DNA from 2 places in the Paenibacillus sp. FSL R5-0914 genome. Region 1 is predicted to be linked to the other one. Evidence: riboswitches for the same ligand, from Rfam matches in the RefSeq annotation. Region 1 holds a riboswitch; the other holds the start of a gene.
The links. Region 1 has a riboswitch for glycine ahead of gcvT (glycine cleavage system aminomethyltransferase GcvT). Riboswitches for the same ligand answer to the same signal wherever they lie in the genome.
Positions count from the first base shown of each region.

Region 2: it holds a riboswitch for glycine, as region 1 does, so the genes downstream of both, MKX60_RS04305 (amino acid permease) here and gcvT (glycine cleavage system aminomethyltransferase GcvT) in region 1, are expected to answer to the same signal.

Region 1 is NZ_JBBORH010000001.1:1,465,399-1,477,699, reverse strand. Features, by position in the region: gene uvrB (excinuclease ABC subunit UvrB) at 1-326, opposite strand, end outside; gene MKX60_RS06340 (flagellar motor protein) at 604-1,386, shown strand; gene MKX60_RS06335 (flagellar motor protein MotB) at 1,383-2,219, shown strand; gene gcvH (glycine cleavage system protein GcvH) at 2,676-3,068, opposite strand; glycine riboswitch at 3,247-3,345, shown strand; gene gcvT (glycine cleavage system aminomethyltransferase GcvT) at 3,531-4,643, shown strand; gene gcvPA (aminomethyl-transferring glycine dehydrogenase subunit GcvPA) at 4,750-6,102, shown strand; gene gcvPB (aminomethyl-transferring glycine dehydrogenase subunit GcvPB) at 6,099-7,559, shown strand; gene MKX60_RS06310 (efflux RND transporter permease subunit) at 7,738-10,752, opposite strand; gene MKX60_RS06305 (cation:proton antiporter) at 11,005-12,159, opposite strand.
Region 2 is NZ_JBBORH010000001.1:983,329-995,629, reverse strand. Features, by position in the region: gene MKX60_RS04325 (metallophosphoesterase) at 1-459, shown strand, start outside; gene MKX60_RS04320 (TetR/AcrR family transcriptional regulator) at 632-1,186, opposite strand; gene MKX60_RS04315 (DHA2 family efflux MFS transporter permease subunit) at 1,353-2,816, shown strand; gene MKX60_RS04310 (helix-turn-helix domain-containing protein) at 2,895-3,347, opposite strand; gene MKX60_RS04305 (amino acid permease) at 3,486-4,844, opposite strand; glycine riboswitch at 4,979-5,059, opposite strand; gene adhP (alcohol dehydrogenase AdhP) at 5,257-6,273, shown strand; gene MKX60_RS04295 (alpha/beta hydrolase) at 6,424-7,275, shown strand; gene MKX60_RS04290 (hypothetical protein) at 7,480-7,614, shown strand; gene MKX60_RS04285 (hypothetical protein) at 7,631-7,798, shown strand; gene MKX60_RS04280 (AraC family transcriptional regulator) at 7,959-8,813, opposite strand; gene MKX60_RS04275 (helix-turn-helix domain-containing protein) at 9,077-10,789, opposite strand; partial or broken gene MKX60_RS04270 (DegV family protein) at 11,297-11,779, opposite strand; gene MKX60_RS04265 (formylglycine-generating enzyme family protein) at 12,099-12,301, opposite strand, start outside.

The DNA of each region.
Region 1 (12,301 bases):
GGAATATACGCCTCTGGTTGGTAATAGTCGTAGTAGCTGACGAAATAGTCTACCGAATTATGCGGAAAAAACTCCTTAAACTCACTCGCCAGTTGGGCAGCCAAAGTCTTGTTGTGCGCAATAACTAACGTCGGGCGGTTTAATTTGGAAATAACTTGTGCAACGGTAAACGTCTTACCCGTACCCGTCGCGCCCAGCAGCGTCTGGTGCTTCTTGCCCTGCCGGATGCCTTGTAGTAATTCCTCTATGGCATGAGGCTGATCGCCCTGGGGTGTATACTCGGACTCCAATTCAAAAGTCTTTGTACTGACGACAATATCACTCATTTGCCCGTCTCCCCTCTATCGTCTAAACTAGATTAATATATTATAATTGTTGTCTGAATGTTCTCTCTCCATACGATGGCAAGCTAAAACGCCTTTGGCGTCTCTAAAAGACGTTAAGCGTTTGTGCGAGAATTATAAGGATTAAAGTATAACGTGAAACTTATACTTTCTTATAATTAAAAAATATGGAAGATAAGAATATGTGTTCCCGTTCATTATACAGTGTTGCCTAGATCGTTGCAAACCATAATACATAGAAATGTTAGGAGCTTGAAGCATGGATATTACCTCAATAATCGGCCTATTGGCTGGACTGGCTGCGTTAATCGGCGGCTATCTCTGGGAAGGCGGAAGCCTCTCAGGACTGCTGCAGCTTAATGCAGCTTTGATTGTGTTCGGGGGTACGTTTGCCGCCGTTATGATCAGTTTCCCGGCATCTAAGCTGCGCTCCATTCCAACAGCATTACGCATGGCTTTCGGTAGCAACCCTGATCGTGATGTAGAAAAAGCAGAAGAACTTATTGCAATGGCAACCGTGGCCCGTCGCGGCGGCGTTCTAATGTTAGAAAAACAAGCTGAAGAACATCCGGACCCTTTTACACGTGAAGGTCTACTTCTTATTGTCGACGGCACTGATCCTGAGCAGGTAAGACAGATCCTTGAATTAGAAATGGATGCTAAAGAATTGAAGCATGAGAACTATGCTAAGATTTTTGAAGCTGCAGGTGGATATGCACCAACGATGGGAATTATCGGGACGGTGATGGGGCTCATCCGTGTACTTGGCAACCTTACAGATCCGTCAAATCTGGGCACATCTATCGCAGTGGCATTTACCGCAACATTGTACGGTGTTGCCATCGCTAATTTAATATTTTTACCCATCGCTTCCAAAATCAAATCCCGCAGTCAAAGCCAGCTACATAGTATGGAAATGCTGCTCGTCGGCATTCTTTCTTTGCAGAACGGGGATCACCCCTTGCTGGTGCGTAAAAAACTGAACTCATTCATCTCAGACACGGACACGAATGACCGTGCGGAAACTAGAGGTCTTCTATGAGACAAAGAGACCGGCGCAAGCGGCGTGTAGAGACTCGGGAAAGCCGCGACCGTTGGATGATTACTTATGCTGATCTAATTACACTTTTACTTATTTTTTTCGTTATATTGTATGCGATGAGCAGCCTGGATACTGACAAATATAACATCGTGACAGGCTCGTTATCCGAGACCTTCAAATCTGGCAGCACTGTCCTTGAGGGTGGGAACGGCATTTTAGATGCTGGGAAATCAACTGAGAACAAACCGGAAAGTACAGACGGGAATGGGAATGCAGCTGCAACTGCGAGACCGAATGATGGATCTGCTGAACAAACGGAGAACGAAACACCTTCGGCACGTGAACTTGCTTTTCGAGAACAAGAGGCTAAACTTGCTGAATTAATGGGTGTGATTACGAACTATGTAGAGGAAAATAATCTCGGAGAACAAATTTTTGTTGCCGACAAACCGCAGGGGATAGAAATCACACTCAGTGACCGTTTTCTCTTCGATATAGGTAAGGCAGACCTGAAGTCTCCAGCCCTGCCTGCTCTTCAGCAGTTATCTGGCTTATTCAGCGATATCGGCGCAAAGATCAGCATTGAAGGACATACCGACAATACTCCAGTATCTTCGGCTTCTCACTATAACGACAACTGGGAGCTATCTGGTGCTCGTGCGCTGTCAGTGCTTCGCTTTTTCTTAGATCATGAAGGGTTGAACCCCGACAATTTTCAATATGCAGGGTATGCTGATACCCAGCCCACCGCGGAGAACACATCAGCTGCAGGTAAGCAAAAGAACCGCCGTGTAGAGATCATTGTGCTGCGGCAGCTTCAAGAGGGTGCCTAAAAAATGTTTTACTCAGAGCTAGTTACAATAGCTAGGCCTGTGCGGGAGCGAATCTGCTTATCAACATACCAAAATGGGCTCGCCACTATTTATTACGGAAATACTCCCTGATTATCTGCCTATTCCCTTGTCCAGGCGCAGAATTAGGGAATTCCTCCCTGATTAATACCCTATTTAGTCAGAAATAGCGCTTTTCACTGAAATTTTAGGGAGGAATTCCCTAAAACCCTTTGTGTCACGCTATATTCGTCTAAAATAAGGGAGGTTTTCCCTAATTCCACAATCAGTAGATTCGCTTTTAAATAAAATCCCATAATTCTAAAGAGTCCCAGGATTTAACTCAAAAATCACCACCACTATCTATATAAAAACACCAAACAGCAAGTCCCCAAAAACGGAAACTTGCTGCTATAAATATCACATTCGGTGAAATTAATATTCAGAAAAAAATTAGAATTACTCCCCTACCAATGCACGATATCCAGCTGCATCTAGCAGTCCTTTTACAGCATCAGCATACTCTCCGTCCACTTCAATTTCAAAAATCCAACCTTCACCATACGGCTTATCATTAATTAGCTCTGGACTAGCTTCTAAACCATCATTAATCTTGGTAACCTTCCCAGAGACGGGTGAATAGAGTTCCGATACGGTCTTAACGGATTCGATACTGCCTACGCTGTCGCCAGCTGAAATGGCCGAACCCACTTCAGGAAATTCCACAAATACGATATCGCCTAACAAATGCTGAGCATGATCCGTAATCCCAACACGTACTACGCGTCCTTCCACTTGCTGTGCCCACTCATGCTCTTCGCTGTAAAGAAGGTTATCTAAAACTTCACTCATTTCAAGCCGCCTCATTTCCAAATTGGAATTCTAAATTAGTTATAGCCTAAGTGATCGCGGAGCATAATGTCAATATTACTAAAAGTAAAATAAATTTGTCGTTTTTTTGACTTTTTCTTGTTGACAGCGCCCTCCTATACCCGTTTAATGGAGACATAAGAAACAAATACAGTTGCGGATGATGGCATAGGGAGAGACTGTCTCACTTGAAGACGGCGCCGAAGGAGTAAGCCCTAACAGGGGTGAATCTCTCAGGCAAAAGGACCTTTGTCGGACGTACCTCTGGAGAGCATCAGACGCGAGGCTGAGTGCGTCAGGTCACCAACGGGGAAACTTGCATGTTAGTTACGCAGGGTAACTCTCAGGTACAAAGGACAGAGCAGAAAGCGATTAGTGCATTTATGCATGATTGCTTCTGCCTGTCCTTTTTTTCGTATGTAATCAGACTAGGGGAGTGACGACATGGATGCTTTGAAAAGAACGCCTTTTTATGATCTCTATTCCGCTTATGCGGAGTCCAGGTGCATTGATTTTGGCGGCTGGGAGCTGCCAGTACAGTTTACAGGTATCGTGAAGGAGCATGAGGCTGTTCGCCAGCAGGCTGGACTGTTCGATGTATCGCATATGGGTGAATTCATGGTGATCGGAAGCGGCGCTGAAGCCTTCTTACAAAAAATGACGACCAACGATGTCAGCCGCCTTACCGATGGTGCGGCACAATATACGCTGCTCTGTTATCCAAACGGCGGGGTGGTCGACGATTTACTCGTGTATCGACTAAGTGAAGGCCGTTATATGCTTGTCGTAAATGCCTCCAACATCGATAAGGACTTCCAGTGGCTGCAAGAGCATCTGACCTCTGAATTCGGTGAAGTCACACTCACTAATGTCTCTGACGAGACGCTTTTGCTCGCCTTGCAAGGTCCGCTGGCAGAGACCATACTCGCAGAAGTTACTGATGCACCGATCTCAACGCTCAAGCCTTTCCACTTCATCGAACGCGCAACCGTCTGCGGTGTAGAAGTACTGATCTCCCGTACGGGTTATACCGGTGAAGATGGCTTCGAAATTTACGCTCCGCTGGATGTGGCAGCAACGTTATGGAACGGCCTTCTCGCAGCTGGCTCTCCTCACGGATTAACACCTGCTGGACTGGGCGCACGGGATACGCTTCGTTTCGAGGCAAAATTGCCACTGTACGGTCAGGAGCTGTCGGCTGACATCACGCCTCTTGAAGCTGGAGTACAGTTCTTCGTGAAGCTGGACAAAGCGGATTTCATCGGACGCGATGCGTTGATACAGCAAAAAGAAGCGGGTCTCCCCCGCCGTCTTGTCGGTCTAGAAATGATTGATCGAGGCATTCCACGCTCCCATTACCCAGTCTATGCGGACGGCATCAAAATCGGAGAGGTCACAACCGGAACCCAATCTCCAACGCTGAAACGCAACCTGGGATTAGCTTTGCTTGATACAGCTTACAGTGAAATAGGCACAGAGGTTTTCGTAGAGATACGTGGCAAGCAGCTTAAAGCTGTCGTGATTAAGGCCCCTTTTTACAAGTATAAACGCCTTTAGCGTCCATATTAGGACGGTGAACTTTTAAGCGAGAAATAAAAGGATAAAGTATAACGTGAAAATTGTACTTTCTTATATTTTAAAAAAGCCAAGGAGTGAAACCTTAATGAAGCACCGTTATCTGCCCATGACAGCACAGGACCGCGTAGAGATGATGGAAACCGTCGGGATTCAGTCCATAGATGAGCTGTTCTCCGATATCCCTGAAGCCGTCCGTTATCAAGGCACTATGCCGATGTCTGAACCGCTCGATGAGTACGCCCTGCTACGTCACATGAAAGGTCTCGCTGACCGAAATGCTGACTTCGATTCGCACGCCAGCTTCCTCGGCGCCGGATTATACGACCATCACATCCCCGTGGTGATCAACCATGTCATTTCCCGTTCGGAATTCTACACTGCTTATACTCCTTACCAACCAGAGATCAGCCAAGGCGAACTGCAAGCGATCTTCGAATTCCAATCCTACATTTGCGAACTAACCGGTATGAAAGTTGCCAATGCCAGTATGTATGATGGCGCAACCGCATTATCCGAAGCAGCAGTCCTCACAGCTGGTGCCACCAAACGCAAAAAATTAATTGTCTCCCGCACCGTTCATCCTGAAGCGCGCCAAGTGTTACGCACATCGGCTAATGCTTGGGGTCTTGAGGTAGTGGAGATTGACTATAGAGACGGTGTTACCGATCAGGCTAAGCTTGCTGAGGCCATTGATGGTGATACGGCTGCAGTACTGATGCAATCGCCTAACTTTTTTGGCAGCATCGAAGATCTTAGCTCCGTTGAGCCGCTGATCCATGCCGTTAAAGGATTGTTCGTCGTCAGTGCAAATCCGATCGCTCTTGGCATTCTAGAAACACCAGGTAAGCTCGGAGCCGACATCGTAGTCGGTGACGCTCAGCCACTCGGTATTCCAGCTTCCCTCGGCGGTCCAACCTGTGGCTTCTTCGCTGTAGCAGAGCATTTAATGCGCCGCATGCCAGGTCGTATCGTTGGTCAAACTGTTGACCGTAACGGTAAACGCGGCTTCGTTCTGACACTCCAAGCTCGTGAGCAGCATATTCGTCGTGAAAAAGCGACATCGAATATTTGCTCCAATCAGGCGCTGCTCGCACTCTGCGCATCCGTCTACCTGTCCGTAATGGGTAAAGAAGGGATGCGTGAAGTAGGCGAGCTGAACATTCGTAAAAGCCATTACGCCGCTAATAAACTAAGCGAACTAACAGGGGCTGAACTAACCTTCTCCTCCCCATTCTTTAACGAGTTTGTCGTGAAGCTTCCGGAAGGAAGCAGCGTAAGTGCAATTAATTCGAAGCTGCTGAAGGAAGGTTATCTAGGCGGTTATGATCTGGGCCGTGATTATCCTGAACTTGCTGGACATATGCTGGTAGCCGTTACGGAAAAAAGAAGCAAAAACGAAATCGACCAATTCGCTAGCGCACTGGAGGGCTGTTTATGAAACCGGAGCAAAGTCTAATTTTTGAATTAAGCCGTCCCGGCCGTTCGGCCTATTCTTTGCCACTATGCGATGTGCCGCAGGAAGAAAGCTTAGAATCTCTGATTCCATCAGGTTTACTCCGTAGCGAACCCGTCGTGCTTCCAGAAGTATCGGAAGTGGATGTCATTCGCCACTACACTTCCTTGTCACGCCGTAACTTTGGTGTAGATAACGGCTTCTATCCACTCGGTTCATGCACGATGAAATACAATCCGAAGATTAACGAAGATGTTGCCCGCATCGTAGGCCTAGCTAAGATCCACCCTTACCAGCCAGAAGAAAGCATTCAAGGTGCACTGGAATTAATGTATACCCTGCAAAATGACTTATCCGCACTAACCGGCATGGATGCTGTATCTTTACAGCCTGCCGCAGGTGCTCATGGTGAATGGACCGGCCTCATGATGATCCGCGCCTACCATGAAAGCCGCGGCGAGACCCGCACGAAGGTTATCGTGCCGGATTCCTCACACGGCACCAATCCTGCTAGTGCTTCAGCAGCAGGACTTGAAACGATCACGATCCCTTCCACAGATAAAGGGATGGTTGATCTTGAAGCACTCAAAGCAGCTGTTGGCAGTGACACAGCCGCATTGATGCTGACCAATCCAAGCACACTCGGCTTGTTTGAGACCCAAATCGTCGAAATTGCTGAGATCGTGCACGAAGCAGGCGGCTTACTCTATTACGATGGAGCCAATTCCAATGCTATTATGGGCATTACCCGCCCTGGCGACATGGGCTTTGACGTGGTGCATCTGAACTTGCATAAGACAATGAGCACCCCGCACGGCGGTGGTGGCCCTGGAGCCGGACCTGTCGGCGTAAAATCAATCTTGATTCCGTTCCTACCACAACCAACTGTGGTGAAAAACGAAGATAGCAGCTTCTCACTCGACTTCGGCGGTCCTGAATCGATTGGACGCGTGAAAGCTTTTTACGGCAACTTTGGTATTCTCGTTCGTGCCTACGCCTATATCCGCACCTATGGTCCAGACGGACTGCGTGAGGTATCCGAAAATGCCGTGCTGAATGCGAACTATATGATGCACCGTCTGGCGCCGTATTTTGAAATCCCATATCCGGGCGTATGTAAACATGAATTCGTAATGTCCGGCAAAAACCTCAAGCAGTATGGTGTACGCACCTTAGACGTTGCTAAACGATTACTCGACTTCGGCTACCATCCGCCAACCGTGTACTTCCCTCTGACTGTTGAGGAATGTATGATGATCGAGCCGACGGAAACGGAAAGTAAAGAAACGCTCGACGGCTTCATTAATACGATGATCCAGATCGTAAAAGAAGCGCAGGAGACACCGGAAATCGTAATCAACGCACCTCATACCACAGAAATTAGCCGATTGGATGAGACACAGGCTGCGCGTAAGCCGGTATTGAATTGTTCTTGCGGTTAACAGCTAATGAGTAGTATTAAAAACGCAGGCCACGATACCAAGTATCGTCGGCCTGCTTTTCGCACTGTCCAACTACACGAAAAGTTCTCATCCTCTAAATCATCAGGCCCTTCCCAGCATCATTAAAAATGTCTGAGAAGGGCCTGTTTCAGTTGTTTATCACTATAACTTTTTGATATTACGCACCATGCGTCGGAGTTTCTACTTTCACTACGCCCTTGCGCTCCTTAGCCGATTTACGGAAGTAGAACAGCTCGTAAATCGCTGGAACCACAACCAGCGTAAGCAGCGTTGCCGCGGTCAAGCCACCGATGACCACAATCGCCAAGCTTTGCGAGACGATGCTGCCCATCTCGGCATGGCCGAACAGCAGTGGAGTCATGGCGCAAATGGTAGCAATTGCCGTCATCAGAATCGGGCGCATCCGTGTTCCGGCCGCTTCCAGAATGGCTTCGCGTATACCCATATGCGTTTCATTCTGCTTAATACGGTCGATAAGCACAATCGCATTCGTGACTACGATACCAATTAGCATCAGAGCCCCGAACAGGGCAGTGAAATCAGGTGTTACGCCGGATACGATCAGTCCAACAATCGCCCCAATCGCAGCCAAAGGCAAGGAGAACATGATTGCCAGCGGAGCACGAAGGGTTTTGAAGGTGAGGACCATGATCAGATACACCAACCCTATGGAGATCAGCGCTGTCATACCAAGGTCAGCGAAATCCTCTGACTGATCAACCGAGGCTCCGCCTGCAAATAGAGTCACACCCTTTGGAAGGGTAAGACTATCGGTTTGCTTTTTAATATCCGCTCCGATTTCAGACACCTTCTTCGGATCCACTTCCGCTGTAATTCTCGCATATGGCTTCCCATCTTTATGGAACAACAGTGCTGGTTCATTCCGAACCTCATAGGTTGCTAGTTGTGACAACGGCTTTGGACCTTCAGCAGTCATGAGCGTCATTGCCTTTAAATCTTGCTCTGTCTTAGGCTCAGCCATAGGATCTAACACTACTCCTGCAGGTGTACCGTCCAGTTCGATTTGCCCCATAGGGATCGGATTCAGCATAGCCGACAATTGCATGGTAATTTCTTGTGCATTGGTCTGTGCTGGATCTACCTTAAATGTAAAGACAGGTTTGGTATCCTCCATATTACTACTGACCTTCTGAATCCCCTCCACAGTCTTCAACTTATTCGTAACTTCTGCTGCAACAGCAGTAATATCTGTAAGATTATCACCCACGATATCAATATATTCGCTAGTGGAGCTTGAACCCATCATACTCATTTGATTAGCAACAAGTGTTGCCCCAGCGTAGGAATCCTTCACATCACGGACATGATCGATGAAGCCTTGCGCATCCGCACCTTTTTTCATCACAACGGTATAGTCCACTAAGGTCTCCGAGCTGACGGCCCCCCACTGGGCCGCATCTGCACTGTTCCCTGATTGCATGATCACCGTTTCCGCTTCAGGCTGTTTCATCAAATCTTGCTCTAACTGCTTTCCTTTTTCTAAAATCTCTTTGACAGGAACATCCTTAGGATAATTCAACTGAACAGAGACATAGCTGGCATCTGAAGCATCAAGCGCACCTTTTGGCATAGTCACATAAGCAGCGATAGAGCCAATCAGAAGGAGAAGACCTAGCGATAAAGTAATCCATTTCCGGCGCAAATTCCAATCGAGGAATCGGGTGAACCATTTAGACGGCTCGTGTTCTTTCATTGAAGTTCTTCTCAGCAGCCATGAGCTTAACAGCGGAACCACCGTCAAAGCTACAACGAGTGAAGTTAACAGTGAATACGTGACCGTTAAGGCAAACGGAAGTAGGAACGCCTGTAAACTACCACGCAGAAGACCCATCGGCAGAAATACCGCTACCGTTGCAATCGTAGATGAAGTAATCGCTCTAGCCACTTCCCCAGTTGCGCTTATAATCATTTCACGGGAGAAGGGTTCTTTTTGCAGCCTACGGTAAATGTTCTCAATCACTACGATACTATCATCAACCAAGCGACCGACCGCAACGGCCACACCTCCGAGTGTGATAATATTCAGACTTATGCCGGATATATCAAGCAGATATAAGGTAACCGCTAGTGAAAGCGGAATAGAAACCGCCGTAATCAGGGTTGCCCGCAGGTTGCGTAGAAACAGTAAAATTACGATCGTCGCGAACAGCGCGCCGAGCAATACTTCACGCATCATACTATTCACCGAGGTAACCACCATATCTGATGTGCTGAATACGACCGCTGCCTCTGCATTTGGAATGGTTTTGTTAATATGTGCTACGGTATCCTTTATATGTTCTCCGACACTTACTGCATTCGCATTAGCTTCTTTGGTTACTATGGCGAAAAGAACATCTTTCCCATTCGAGCGGCTAACGCTCTCTTGATCTTCCTTCAATTCGATGGCAGCAATATCCTGCAGCTTAACACCCGAGGATACGGGTAGCTTTTTTAGAGTATCGATACTATCAATTGTAGAAACCACATTAACGTTACCTGTCTGACCACCAATCGTCTGCTCTCCAAGAGATGCCGATACATTACGTCCCTGAAGTAACCCTAGTACTTGAGGTGTCGTAATTCCTTTCTCAGCCATTAATTTTGGATCTAGCTTCACTCGCACTTGCGGAGTTACTTTCCCATATAAGGCGACGTTGGCTACACCTTCTGCTTGTTGCATCTCTGGAATGATCGTTTCTTCCGCAAGCTTAAGGTTTTCTTTAGTCAGACCTTCGTCAAACGAAAGGGTGACCTGCGACACAGGAATCATGGAAGTATTCAGTTGAAGTACAAAAGGGGCCATCACACCTTCAGGGAACTGCAACGAATCTACAACCTTTTGCACCTCCCCAGCTGCATCCTTCATATTTGTTTTTGAGTCGTAAAAAATATTCACCTGTGCGTATCCGTCTCCGGAAGTGGACAGTATTTCTTTCTTTCCCTTTACAAAAGCGGCCCCAGCCTCAATCGGCTTCGTAACCTTCGTCTCCATCGCATGGGCATCCTGACCCGGACCGAGCACCGTTACAGTCACTTGCGGATTATCTGCCTCTGGCATAAATTCCATCGGTAGCGAAGTGTAGCTCAGCCCTCCCACTACAAGCGCCATTACTACTAAAAGCCCTACCGCCGCCTTGTTACCGAACGACCATTTGGTTAACCATTTCATTATCGTTTCCCCTTCCACCCCGTATATTTCTGGTACTCCTCTTATGACTGCCCCATTATGTATTATTTTCCATCCCGAGATTTAGTTTAGACATTTTTGGTCGAAGTCAAAACAGCCCTACGGCTGGTTTTATACTCAGTCTTAAGACGGGGGGCTTTCTCCTTCCGAAGGATAGGGAATTAGAGCAAACAAAAAAAGAGCACCCCAAAAGCCATGTAAAATGGCTTTCGAGACACCCTTTTGCTATGATTATTATTTTTGTTTAGCGCGCACTGGATCGCGGAACATATATTTTAAGAGTGGTGGTGTTACAAGTGTAGTTACAATGACAACAATAATTACGGAAGTAAAATACTGCTGCTGCAACAATCCGCTTTGCAGACCTGTTGCCGCGATGATCAATGCAACCTCACCCCGCGAAATCATCCCTGAACCAATAATAAGCGACGAATGGTTATTAAATCCTGTAAGACGCGCCCCCAGACCGCCACCAAACAACTTGGTCAGAATGGCAATCACCGTCAACAAGAGGACGAATCCTAGTTGACTGCCAACCCCTTCAAAGGAAACATTAAGTCCGATACTGACAAAGAAGACCGGAACAAAAATCGAATAGGCGATAGGCTCAAGCTTAGATTCCACAGTGTGCTTAAAGGAGGTTTGTGAAATAGCAATCCCAGCTGCAAAAGCACCGATGATGCCTGCCATCCCCATAATTTCAGCAAAATACGCGAACGCAAAGCAAATCATTAGCGCCGCTGCGATAACAGCCTCTGTCACCTTTAACGGAGCCATCCATTTCATAACCCGCGGCACAACGAACCAACCCACAACAAGCGCTACAGCGAAGAACAACACTTTTTTCGTAATTAAAAGACCAATGGACACTGATTCTCCTGTGCCGAAAAAGCTCATTAATACAGCGAGCAAAATAACAACCAGAATATCATCGACTACAGCGGCTCCCAGAATGGTAGAACCTTCACGTGTATTCAACTTATTCATATCCTTCAGTACCTGGACCGATATACTGACCGATGTTGCACTAAGAATGACACCCATAAACATAGCATTATGATAAGCAAAACCAAACATTTCTCCGATGGCGAATCCACCTAGAAAAGGTAAAATAATACCTCCGACGGCTACTGCGAAAGCTGACTTCCAGTTCTTGCGCAGTTGATCCAGATCAGTCTCAAGCCCTGCTATAAACATTAACAATAGAACACCGATCTCCGAAAAATAATGAATAAACTCTCCATTTTGAATCCAACCCAGTACCGCAGGACCTAGTATAATACCGACAATTAACTTACCCAGTACCGACGGTTGTCCCAGTCGTACAGATAAATCACCAGCTAGCTTGGTGAATAGTATAATCAGCATAAGATATAGAACAAACTCCATGTTTCATCCACTCCCTTGTTGTATATAAGAACTGCCAACCAGGGACATCTCCAAGCCAAAAAAAGACAAAGAGGAGCCCTTGTTGACAGGCTCCTCCAAAAAACAAAAAATTATTCAATTAAACAATATTAAATATATTATA
Region 2 (12,301 bases), 480 kb from region 1:
GATGCAGGACGATCATACGATGAGATTGTGAACTTTATAGATAAGAGTAATATTAAACTTCTAAATGATGAGCATGTCGTTATTGATAATCAATTCGTTGTAGTTGGCAGGAGAGATTCATCACCGATTGGTGATCAAGGAAATGCTAGAGCAGTTACTTCTGAAGTGATGGGTAACATTGATACAACTATGCCCGTTATCGTAATGGATCATCAACCCACGAATATGATTCAGTACGGAGATGATGTCGATTTAATACTTAGCGGACATACGCATCAAGGACAAGTATTTCCTGCAAATCTAATCACCAACGCTATGTTTACAGTAGATTACGGGCACTATCAGAAAAATCAGAACAGCCCTAACGTCATCGTCACATCTGGTGCAGGGACTTGGGGACCGCCATTACGCATTGGAACGAATAGTGAGATAGCACTAATTAAAGTTGATTTTAAATAGAATGATTTATAAAAAAAAGCGGACAGCCTTTGGACGAGAATTACCGCCCTAGACTGCCGCTTTTTATAGTTTTACCTAAGGTTGGTGCGGAGAATATCCGTTATCTTGAAATTTGTCTCTCTACATCATACAACGGTTTTTACCCATATCCTCCTGTAGCATAGTCTAGCGATTATAAATACCTTCTTTTATACATCAAGGTAATTTGACCTGCTATGTATTCCGCACTATATTGGCTGCCATCCTTAATCCACCACATAATAATCCCTAATAGTGATGCTGCAATAATATCAAGGGAGACAACCTCCTTAGTGGAATCTATGTTTCTCACGTTTCTTCGCTTTTCGATAGTATTTTTTAATAGGTTGGTTAATTGGTTTTTGAAGCCTTTGTGCTCTACCAATACAGCAAAGATTTGCCGGTATTCATAAAAATAACTTAAAAATGTGACCAACTGCTCCTGCTCGATACTGCTCTTCACTTGTAATAACGGTTCAACCTTCATGGACAGGTCATCAAAGATTTCATGTACGATCTGGCGCAATAAATCGTTAATATCCTCATAATGCAAATAAAACGTTGCACGATTCAGCTCAGCACGGTTGGCGATTTTTTGGACAGTCAATTGAGAAATCTCCACATTCTCGGCCAATAATGAAAAAACAGCATTTTTCAGCATCTTTTTTGAGCGAATGGCTCGTGGATCAACTCTTTTATGTTCGGACATTTCATCCCTCTATTATCGTTTATATAGTATTTCATCAACTAATTTACCCATTCTGTCGATTAGTCGACATTTTCAATAAAATTGCAAATAGGAATACCGTTTAAATGCTGATATGATTTATTTTATCGACACTGTGTCGAAAAAGCAATGAAGAGAGGCCTGCACCATGCAAGAAGATATTAAGGAAATAAATAAAGGAATCCTACTAACCATTCTAATTTTTGGTTGTTTCTTATCTACACTCAATCAGACGCTTTTAAATGTCGCCTTAAGTAGTCTGATGGATGTATTTGATGTCACGGCAACAACTGTACAATGGATTTCAACGGGTTTTATGCTGGTCAACGGGATATTGATTCCGATTACAGCCTATTTAATGAAACGTTTTACAACACGTCAATTATTTCTAAGTGCCATGTCATTTTTATTAATTGGCTCAATCATTTGTGCAGCAGCGCCGAGCTTTAGTCTACTCTTAGTCGGACGGATGATCCAAGCTGCAGGTGCCGGTATTATAATGCCGCTCATGATGAGCGTTGTGCTCGCTATTTTCCCTGTTGAAAAACGCGGCAGTGCTATGGGACTGCTTGGACTGGCGATGATATTTGCTCCTGCTATTGGGCCAACGCTCGCAGGATTTATTGTTGAATATCACTCTTGGCGCTGGTTATTTATCGGCCTCATTCCACTCGTCATCATTGTTATAGCGTTGGCATTCAAGTATTTAGTGAATGTATCCGAGACGTCTAAGTCTAAGCTTGATGTAGTAAGTGTTCTTTTATCAACCGTTGGATTTGGCTTAATTTTATACGGCTTCAGTAGTGCAGGCAGTAAAGGCTGGGACGATGTAGTAGTAATTCTGACCTTAGGGATCGGGATCGCTGTTACGGCCGTATTCTGTCTTCGACAAATCAAGTCTGATGATCCACTGCTGAACCTGTCTGTCTTCAAAAATAAAGTTTTTACGATGACTTCTCTTATTAACGTATTAATCACGATGATGATGTACGCAGATATGATTTTATTGCCTATTTATCTGCAGAATGGCCGTGGTTTTACAGCATTTGATGCAGGACTACTATTGCTGCCAGGGGCGCTCGTAAATGCGTTCATGTCACCCGTCACCGGTAAATTATACGACCGTTTTGGTGCTAAACCACTGTTCATTATTGGTTTACTCTTTATTATTCCATCTATGTGGGCGGTAACTGATCTATCTGAATCTACAACGTATACGTATCTAATGATTCGTACCATTGGCCTGCGAATTGGATTAAGCTTCATCACTATGCCACTCAATACGGCTGGACTAAATGCACTGCCCAAACAACTCGGCACGCATGGTACAGCTGTGAACAATACCGTTCGCCAAATTGCCGGAGCCATCGGTACTGCTGTCGTAATTACGATTTATACAGTACAGGCAACAAGTCATGCGGCCACAGTGATGCAGAGCAACCCCTCTACTACTCCTGAGATCCTTAAATCCCTTGCATCCATTCTTGGGGCAAGTGACGCCTATTACTTTATGATGATTTTATCCGTCGCCGCGTTTGTTATAACATTATTTATGCCGATGAAGAGCAAGATCGCGATTGAAAAGAAAGCAAACCTAGTTAGCAAGGAATAACCTCATACAGTGGAATGTCAAAAGGACAGCTATTAGCTGTCCTTTTACATTATTAATAGCTATTCCCGGCTCTTCGGCTTACTCTTGTTTATATTTTTCTTTCAGGATGCTGGAGCCGATTCCCCCAACAACCATTAAAATCAAAGAACCGAAGTTCCAAAAGAATGACCCGCCATTCAAGGTAATCTCTAGTGCCATTACTTTGTTCAGAAAGAGAACACAGAGTTTAATCACTAATAGCACAATGCCTGCTATTACGAAGACATCAAATACAAACTTTAATTTCGGGTGAGCCAATTTCTTGCCTTCTTCTATCACCTTTTTGGTCAACTCCTCGTCACTCCTTAGTAACTCATCGATAGTTACCCCAAAAAGATCGCTTATTTTAATAATGATTTCAATGCTTGGGTAGTTTTGACCATTCTCCCATTTCGAAACCGACTGTCGGCTTACAAACAGCTTCTCGGCCAGTTCTTCTTGTGACCAACTTTTTTTATTTCTTTCCGCTTTTAACTTCTCCCCAAAGATCATAACAGCAACTACCTTTCTGCAATTCATAAGCCTATATTGGATTAATCGTATGCAGAAGTAAAGAACGCTTTAGTTGCAGCCCCGCAACCCCAAGTTGCAGTTAACACTAGGCTTACCGCTAGTTGATGTTGACCTCACTCAAGCTTGATTACTTTTTCCTTTTTTGCTTCTAATCGAATACAGGATGAATAATAAAACAAACCATAATGGAGTACACAATAAAGCCGGGCGTGTCTCTCCAGCGAACAGCATGATGATCAGTATTCCAGCGAACAAAGTTAAGACAATATAATTAATAGCCGGTGTGAACGGTGCTTTGAATTTGGATTTCGCCTGTAAGTCTGGCCGGGTTTTCTTATACTTAATATGGCAGATAAGAACAATGCCCCACACCCATATAAAACAAATGGCGCTAATCGTTGTCACGATTCCAAAAGCCTGCTCCGGAATAAGTTTACTCAAAAGAGCACCCACAGATATAACAATTGTAGAAATGAATAACGAGTTACCTGGTACATGGTTTTTATTCAGTTTGCCCAAACGAGGTGACGCCTGGTTATTTCTACTCAAATTATAGAGAATTCGGCTGGTCGAGAACATCCCACTATTACAAGCGGAAGCGGCTGAAGTTAATACGACAAAATTAATAATCCCTGCGGCAATTGGAATCCCTACTAAAGTAAAGGTTTTTACAAAAGGACTCTCTGCTGGACTGAGCTCCGTCCAAGGGTTAATGCATAGCAGGACGAAAAGCGCACCAACATAGAAGAATAGAATCCGTAAAGGAATTTTATTAATCGCCGATGGGATATTTTTCTCCGGATCCGCTGTTTCCGCTGCCGACACCCCCACCAATTCCACACCGACATAAGCAAATACAACCATTTGAAAAGAAAATAAGAAGCCTGATATGCCGTTCGGAAAAAATCCCCCATGCTCCCATAGGTTTCGTACCGTCACCGATCCTGCATCCGTCTTAAACCCTATGATCAGTAAAATGACCCCAAGACCAATCAAGGCGAGAATCGTAATTACCTTAATTAAAGCAAACCAAAATTCGAGTTCCCCAAAGCTCTTTACAGTTAATAAATTAAGTCCTAATAACACGACTAGACAGGCGATGGCAGGAAGCCACTGCGGGATATCAAACCAGTACTGTACATATACGCCAACAGCAATGACATCAGCCATAGCCGTCATGATCCAGCAAAACCAATAGGTCCAACCAGTAATGAATGCGACCCGTGATCCAAGGTAGTCTTCAGCAATATCCGTAAACGATTGATAGCCCGCTTTAGATAATAGGAGCTCTCCCAGTGCTCTCATCACAAAAAACACAGCAATACCCACGATTAAATACGTGATCATAATGGATGGGCCTGCCTTCTCTATCGCCTTGCCTGATCCCAAGAATAATCCTGTACCGATGGTGCCGCCAATAGCAATAAGTTGAACATGCCGATTAGCCAGCTCTCTCTTTAATTCTGGTTGTGCCATACCTAGTTCCCCCTTGTGAGTACAATAAATTGGAATAAAAAAAGAGAGATTGGATGTCATCCAATCTCCCAGATCGTAAGAATATCAAATAATATTCGCCCTACTGATGGCGATCAGCATGACAAATACATATTCAGTACTCTTCTGTCCTTTTGCCTGAGATTGTGAACCCTTCGGCGCCGCGGAATTTCCGCAGTCTCTCCAGAAGCTGCTCCAGCTAAAGTGTAATCCTTAGCCATCATAGCTCGTGAATTATGAAGTTGATAAAGCGGTAACGCAGTAAAGCTGTTCTGATATTCTAACATATTACTTGTGATGGGAGTGTTAATCAGTGATAAAAGTCTCAAGAATTTAAAGTTAGCCTCATGAACATACTACTTTTTGAAAAGCAAAAAACTAAAGGAGTATGCTAATGAAAGCCGCTGTAGTAAAGAAATTCAAAGAAAAGTTAGAGCTACAAGACGTACCTAAACCAAAACCCGGACACAAAGAAATCCTTGTCCATATTCAGGCGTGCGGAGTGTGTCATACTGATTTGCATGCTGCTCATGGCGATTGGCCCGTCAAACCGAAACTCCCTCTTATTCCCGGACATGAAGGCGTGGGGATTATTGAAGAAATAGGTGAAGGAGTTACACACTTAAAGGTAGGAGACCGAGTAGGAATTCCATGGCTGTACTCAGCCTGCGGTCATTGTGAGTATTGTCTTACAGGAAGAGAGACTCTTTGTCTCGATCAGCAAAATTCTGGATATTCCGTAGATGGTGGATATGCAGAATTTTGTGTGGCAGCTGCCGATTATGTAGTGAAGGTTCCTGATAATCTAAGCTTCATCGAAGCGGCACCTTTATTTTGCGCTGGCGTTACGACCTATAAAGCTTTGAAAGTATCAGGTGTAAAGCCAGGTGAATGGGTAGCCATTTTCGGCGTCGGAGGATTGGGTCATCTTGGCGTACAATATGCAAAAGTGATGGGAATGAACGTAGTGGCCATCGACACGTCGGATGAAAAGATGGAGCTTGCCAAACAGCTTGGCGCAGACAAAACCGTAAACGCATTAAAAGAAGATGCCGCAGACTGGATTCAAAAAGAAATCGGTGGAGTGCATGGTGTCGTTTGTACGGCGGTTGCGAAAAAAGCATTTGACCAAGCCTACCGGGCCATTCGCCGCGGCGGTACCTGCGTCATGGTTGGGCTGCCTCCTGAATCCATGGATGTTCCGATTTTTGATACAGTATTAAACGGAACAAAGGTAGTCGGTTCGATTGTCGGCACTCGCAAAGATTTACAAGAAACATTACAATTCGCTGCAGAAGGAAAAATCAAAACCATTATTGAGACACGTAAACTAGAAGATATTAATGAGATCTACGATCTGATGTTAGAAGGCAAAATCAATGGTCGAATCGTCCTTGATATGACGAAATGATCAATAATAAAAAGTATGCTACCATAATATTTATTACAAGCCACAAAATTTGAGGTGATCGGAATGTTAGAGCGTTCTATGGAGAATGTAATGGAATCCGTGAAGGGAAGGAGTGATGTGTAAAATAAAAATGAAAAAAGGATGATGAAAATGAATAAGTACCAAACTATAAATAGCGATGGATTTGAACTGAATTATTGTGTAAAAGGAACTGGGAAACCTATTTTGGTGATAGGCAGCAGTGTTTATTATACTCAATTATTCTCAGAAGATTTATATGATACATTTCAGTTTATTTTCCTTGATCATAGAGGATTTGTGAAGCCGCCCCGAACTCTGCAACCGGAAGATTATAGATTGGAGAAAGTATTAGATGATATAGAGACGGCAAGGCAAGATCTTAACTTAACAAATTTCACCCTATTAGGGCATTCAGGACATGCTTTCATGGCTTTGGAATATGCTAAAAAATATCCCTACCATGTTCAAAAAGTTGCCTTATTGAATTCAGCACCTACAAATAGCGGGGAAAGACAGCGTCAAAGTTTTGCATTTTTTAATGAGACAGCAAGTCCGGAGAGAAAAAGACAGTTCGAGATGGATATTGCTTTGTTAGAAAGCGACATTCAGAAAGATCCTGAACGGCGATTCGTTCACATGTGTATTCGGATGGGAGCCCAAAGCTTTTATGATTATACATTTGACGCAGCTTACATGTGGGAAGATGTATATACGAATATGCCAATTATCGATTATCTGTGGGGAGAAGCATTCGGAGAATTGAATCTTATACAATCACTCGCTAACTTCAACAAACCAGTATTTATCGGTTTAGGCAGGTATGATTATTTGGTAGCGCCTGTTTCACTTTGGAATTCTGTTAATGAAACCTATAAGCACGTCAAAAAAGTGATCTTTGAGCATAGTGGCCACAATCCGATGTTTGAAGAACCTGGAACCTTTGACAAAGAGCTAAGCAAGTGGATTCTTGAGGGCAATTGAGGCTTTCCTTTGTATAACGAAAAACACTAAGTTGATTCTTAGTGTTTTTTTATTTCATGCTCATTTCAGTTGAACCATACCTAAGTCGAACAGAGGATTATGATAGCGATTTAATATTTTATCGTATTATTCCTCACATGCACTAAGATTTCACAATGATAAGCTTAACATTGTATGCCTTATGATACTTTAGGAGGTAATATAATGAGCAAGTACGACGAAGCCATGAAGCTGCTGGAAGAACAAGTAGGTAACAAGGACGGCCTAATCTCTCTGTCCACCATCGCGCTGGAACCGGGGGGCCGATGGTATCGGTCAAAACCTGGGCTGGGTATGTGACGAGAAGAACGCGGAGATGATGACAAAGCTGCGCACAATTTTCGCCGAGTGGTATAACGAAGCCAATAACGACGAAGACCCTAACACATGCCTGCTGCGCATTCACCTAACAAAGGGCCTGTGGAATGACGCCCATAAAGGGATCAGAAATGAGATTGATTTTGTCAATAAGACGGCAAATTAAGTGGTCACTCCCTTTTTTTCGCCCTACTTATGATAAGGCTCACCGCGCTGTCTGTAACGGCAAGTTATAGGGCCATCCTTTGTGGGGATGACCCTTTATTAATCTAGATTTGTTCAGTTGTCATCTTCGTTAACGCCTACATTTCGCTCGCATAAGAGCGTTATTTTTTCTTCACCGGTATCCAGATTTCTCCTGAAACATTCCCATGCCGTGCCATTCCATAATACATTTCGAAACTAGGGCCCTCAACCTGTTCGTATTCAGATGTCGGAAACCACTCAGAATAGATTCGTTGCCATAGTTTTTGCATATCACATTGCGGCTCCGGGAAAATCGCCCACGTTAATGTTGGGACAAAAAGTTTTGTAAATCTCTCCGGAATTTCAAGACCCTTAGGTAAATGATAACAGACCATGTATTTGAAAGATTCTTTAGTGTGATCGTAAAGGGCGGCGTGTAACATGGTGTCACCAAAACGTCCCAGTAAGTCGTTCATAAGATCAACGCTGCCATCATCATCACATTTTATACGGAATTGAGGAACTTCAGAGAACGCTGTTTTCTGGTCTGCATTTATAAATCCATATACTCCAAACATCTCAAAAGAACCTCTTTGCTCAATACGGTAATTCATTTCGACATCCCCTTTTATTGAAATATGAAAGGACATTCGAGGATAGGCTTTTAGAGAAACGCCTGTATCGCGCGCAGATGTCGGCATAATACCATGAAGATTCTTAAAGGCCCGTGCAAACGCCTCCGGCGAATCATATCCATATTTCATAGCTACATCAATAACCTTTGAGTCTGTTGTCTGCAGTTCGAATGCCGCCAATGTCAACCGTCGACGTCGAATGTACTCCGATAACGATACGCCAGTAATAAATGGAAACATTTTTTGAAAATGATAGGTAGAGCAACAGGCTCTCTGTGCTATTTCATCAAATGAAATAGTGTCCGCTAGATTTGTTTCGATATATTCCATGGCACTATTCATCCTGTCCAACCAATCCATCGTATTCCCTCCCTTCAAGGTAATTTTATCGGAAATAAAAAATGAATACCTTGCAATTTCTGCACGAAAAAATCAGCAAAAAACTTGCCCTTATTTATGATACGGTTCCCCGTGCTGGCTGTAACGGCAAGTTTTAGAGCCATCCCATTTGGGATGGCTCTTGTTGAGTCCTCAGCTTTCATCTTGTACACCGATCACAATTTTCGAACCGGCAAGTTCTGATTTTATATTACCGTTGTTCGATCAATCCATACTTTGGGCAGTTACCGACTCGCTGCCTCGATGATCCAGTCGGTCAATTCGTTGATTTGTCTTTTCACGGCGATCGGGTCGCGGTACCAGGATTGGTTCTCCGTCCATATAAATACCTTATTGTTGCGAATCGGCTCTAGCGACCCCCAGATCGGATCAGCCTGCAGCGATTCCAAGCTGACTTCCGTCGTCAGAATCAAATAATCACCCATGTACTCCGAAAGTTTCTCCAGCGAAAATTCATAGTAGGATTCCTCCAGCATAAATCCTGGAACCGTCGTCGGCGGCTTCAGCCCCATTATTTCATACATCAGCCGGCCGCCCCGTCCCGACTTCGGACCAAAAAGGCTCACGTTTCCATCGTACTCTTGCATAATCGAAAGCGTCTCTCCTTCGGGAACGGCTTGTTGGACTTTCTCCCGAATGTCTGCAATTTCCTTCTCGAATTGTTCGTTCCATTTCTCCGCTTCCTCGCGTCTATCTAGCAAGTCGCCGAAATACAGCATTTCTTCCTGAATGGATGCAAACTGATTGTAAGGAACAGATACTGTAGGTGCGATCATCTGATATTTCTCGACTACCTCAGGCTGTGGATTATGCGTTATGATTAAATCCGGATTGAGCTCCAGCAGCTTCTCTAACGAGTCGCCTACATCCGTCACCACGTCCAGCATTCCCTCGAGATAAGGACTCGACATCAAGAACGATTCGGCTGCGATCGGCTGGACATCCAACGCAAGTACGGTGCCGAGATAAGAAATTGCCGCTACGCGCTGAGGGTGTGCAGGAACCTCGACATCGCCGAAAGCAGTCTTGACGATCTTGATCTCCGAAGATGTCAAAGCCTCTGACTCTTGGGCGATCACGGTTGGAGAAGCGCTGACGGCAACCTGGCTGTGCGTTGCGCCTCCGTTGTTCACCGACCCACCGCAAGCCGTTAACATCACGGTCAAGCATAACAGCATCACTGCATAAAAACTTCTGGTTGCTCTAGTCATTTTATTCGCCTCATCCTGTTGAAATTGATAATCAATATCACTCACATGAAAAGGATAGCGTAATAACCGGCTTGGAACAACGGACGATTGTGACATATTCCTTGCATAATCTGAAACGAACTGGCCATATCGTTTACGATATTGACCCGGCGTTATGCCGGCATACTTTTTGAACATGCGGCTGAAGTAAATGAGGTCGGGATAACCGACATGCGATGCTATTTCCTGTTGCGTTGCTATCGTGCCAGCCAGCAGAGCCTTCGCATCTTCCATTCGGAAACGAATGACGTAGTCCAGCGGACTGAGCCCCGTCTGTTCTTTACATTTTCGCGAAATGTATTGTTGGCTGTAATTCAATTGCCGAGCAAGCTCTTCAAACGAGATCGGCTGGCGGTAATTCCTGGACAAATGCCGAATAACTTGCTCAGATAAGGATGGCTCGCCGGCTCCGAACAGGCGCTCCCTCAGAACAGCGTGAACGAAGCGGATAAAGTCTCCCTTGGCCGACAGCCGGGTCAATCCGTCGTCAGATTTAAGCCAACCGTCGCGTATCGTTTGAAGCAGCTCGAGCATGGCCAGCGGCTCGCCAGGCGGGAACCCCCAGCTTTCCAGAAACGGGTCGGATTCCTCCATCATCATATGAAATTCGTGCGAGGCCGAAGCGGGGAGAGACGCTTTGTAGAGTACGATATATACGTTCAGTGCTTCTCGGCTCCGAACCGTCACCTGAGAGCCTTTGCCGGCGTGCAGTACATAAAAACGATCGCACAGCCACACCTCATCGTCAACCCACAACTCACCTTGTCCTTGGAAAGCGAATAAAAACGCGCTTGCCGGCAATCGGTATTGATTCAAATCGTTGTCGATTCCGGTCTGCATTAGCCGCACATCCAGCACGCGCATAATCACCTGGTTCCATATTTGTATAAGTCTCAGAACGTCCATAGCTGATTCGCAAGCTCCCTCTAAATTATCTAAAAGATAATCATTCTCAATTGAATCATGTTTCTAAACACAATAACGAATACGGCTAGCGCTGTCAACAAGGTGTTGCCGGATGAGATAAGGATGCGAATAGCGAGGCATACGGCTGTTTTTCCGGAGTCTGTCCCAAAAGCAAAAGACGCTTGTCCCCAAAAAATACATGCGAAAGTGTCCAAGCGTCTATCAATGAATCGTGAGGGCCTTTCTTTGATCTCTCAATTGTCTTAATCATTAGCATACAACTCAATTCTAAATCCAATCATTGTTTGTGTATGCAAGCAATTTCACCGGGCGAGACCAACCCTTGAGCACAGGCTCCAGTACTAAATCCTGAACAGCGATACTATTCAGGGCTGTACGATTAATCCATGACAGCGCGAGCGTTCCCTCGCCCATATGAGCGCCTACCAAAGGGACAAAAGTCATGATCTCTGTCCGCACGGAAGGCGACATTCCCTTAATAGCCGACTCCAGGCTCAGCGCCTCTTCCATATTGTTGGCATGCATAATACATACATCCTGGTACCGCCCGATATCCTTATGGATGGTCTCCAGCAGCTTTTGCTTCGTCTTCATGAAGGTACGGATTTTGTCTACGACGACAATTTTTCTCTAATCGAACTTCAGCAGCAGGTGAATCCGCAGCAGCTGGCCCAGCAAAAGCTGAGAGCCGGAGAGCCGCCCGCTGCGGTGTAGCTGACCCAGGCTGGCAGGGATCAGATAGAAGGACATTTCTTCAATGATATTGTCGATTCTATTCTTGATCTCTAGTCTGATAAAGTAAATCAAATGTCGCTTTCTCGGCTTCCTACCTGAGAAGTTTCTGCTTATACACGATTATAGGAATTAATCATCCACACTCAAATCCAATTATTGTGTAGACAATAAAAAAGCTCGCATAAGCCTGTTTACACATTGTTTTCCATAGAGAGTGACCTACCCCACTCCTACGGTCCGCATACTGTAAATACAGGCTCCTGCGAGTTTTTCTAAAAAAACTTACTGCTACTTATGATACGGTTCTCTGCGCTGTCAGTAAGGGCAAGTTTCGTTAATCTATTCGTGCTCCGAATGCTATTCTAAAACCAAGGTCATCTATCTTGAAATCAGGCATGCTTTTCCTTCTAACCGTAGAACCACAGTTGTTTTCAACTTCTGCCCAACTCCCGCCTCGGAAGACCCTATAGTTGCCATATCGGTCTGTATCATAGAGATCCCAGCACCATTCCCAAACATTCCCGATCATATCGTAAA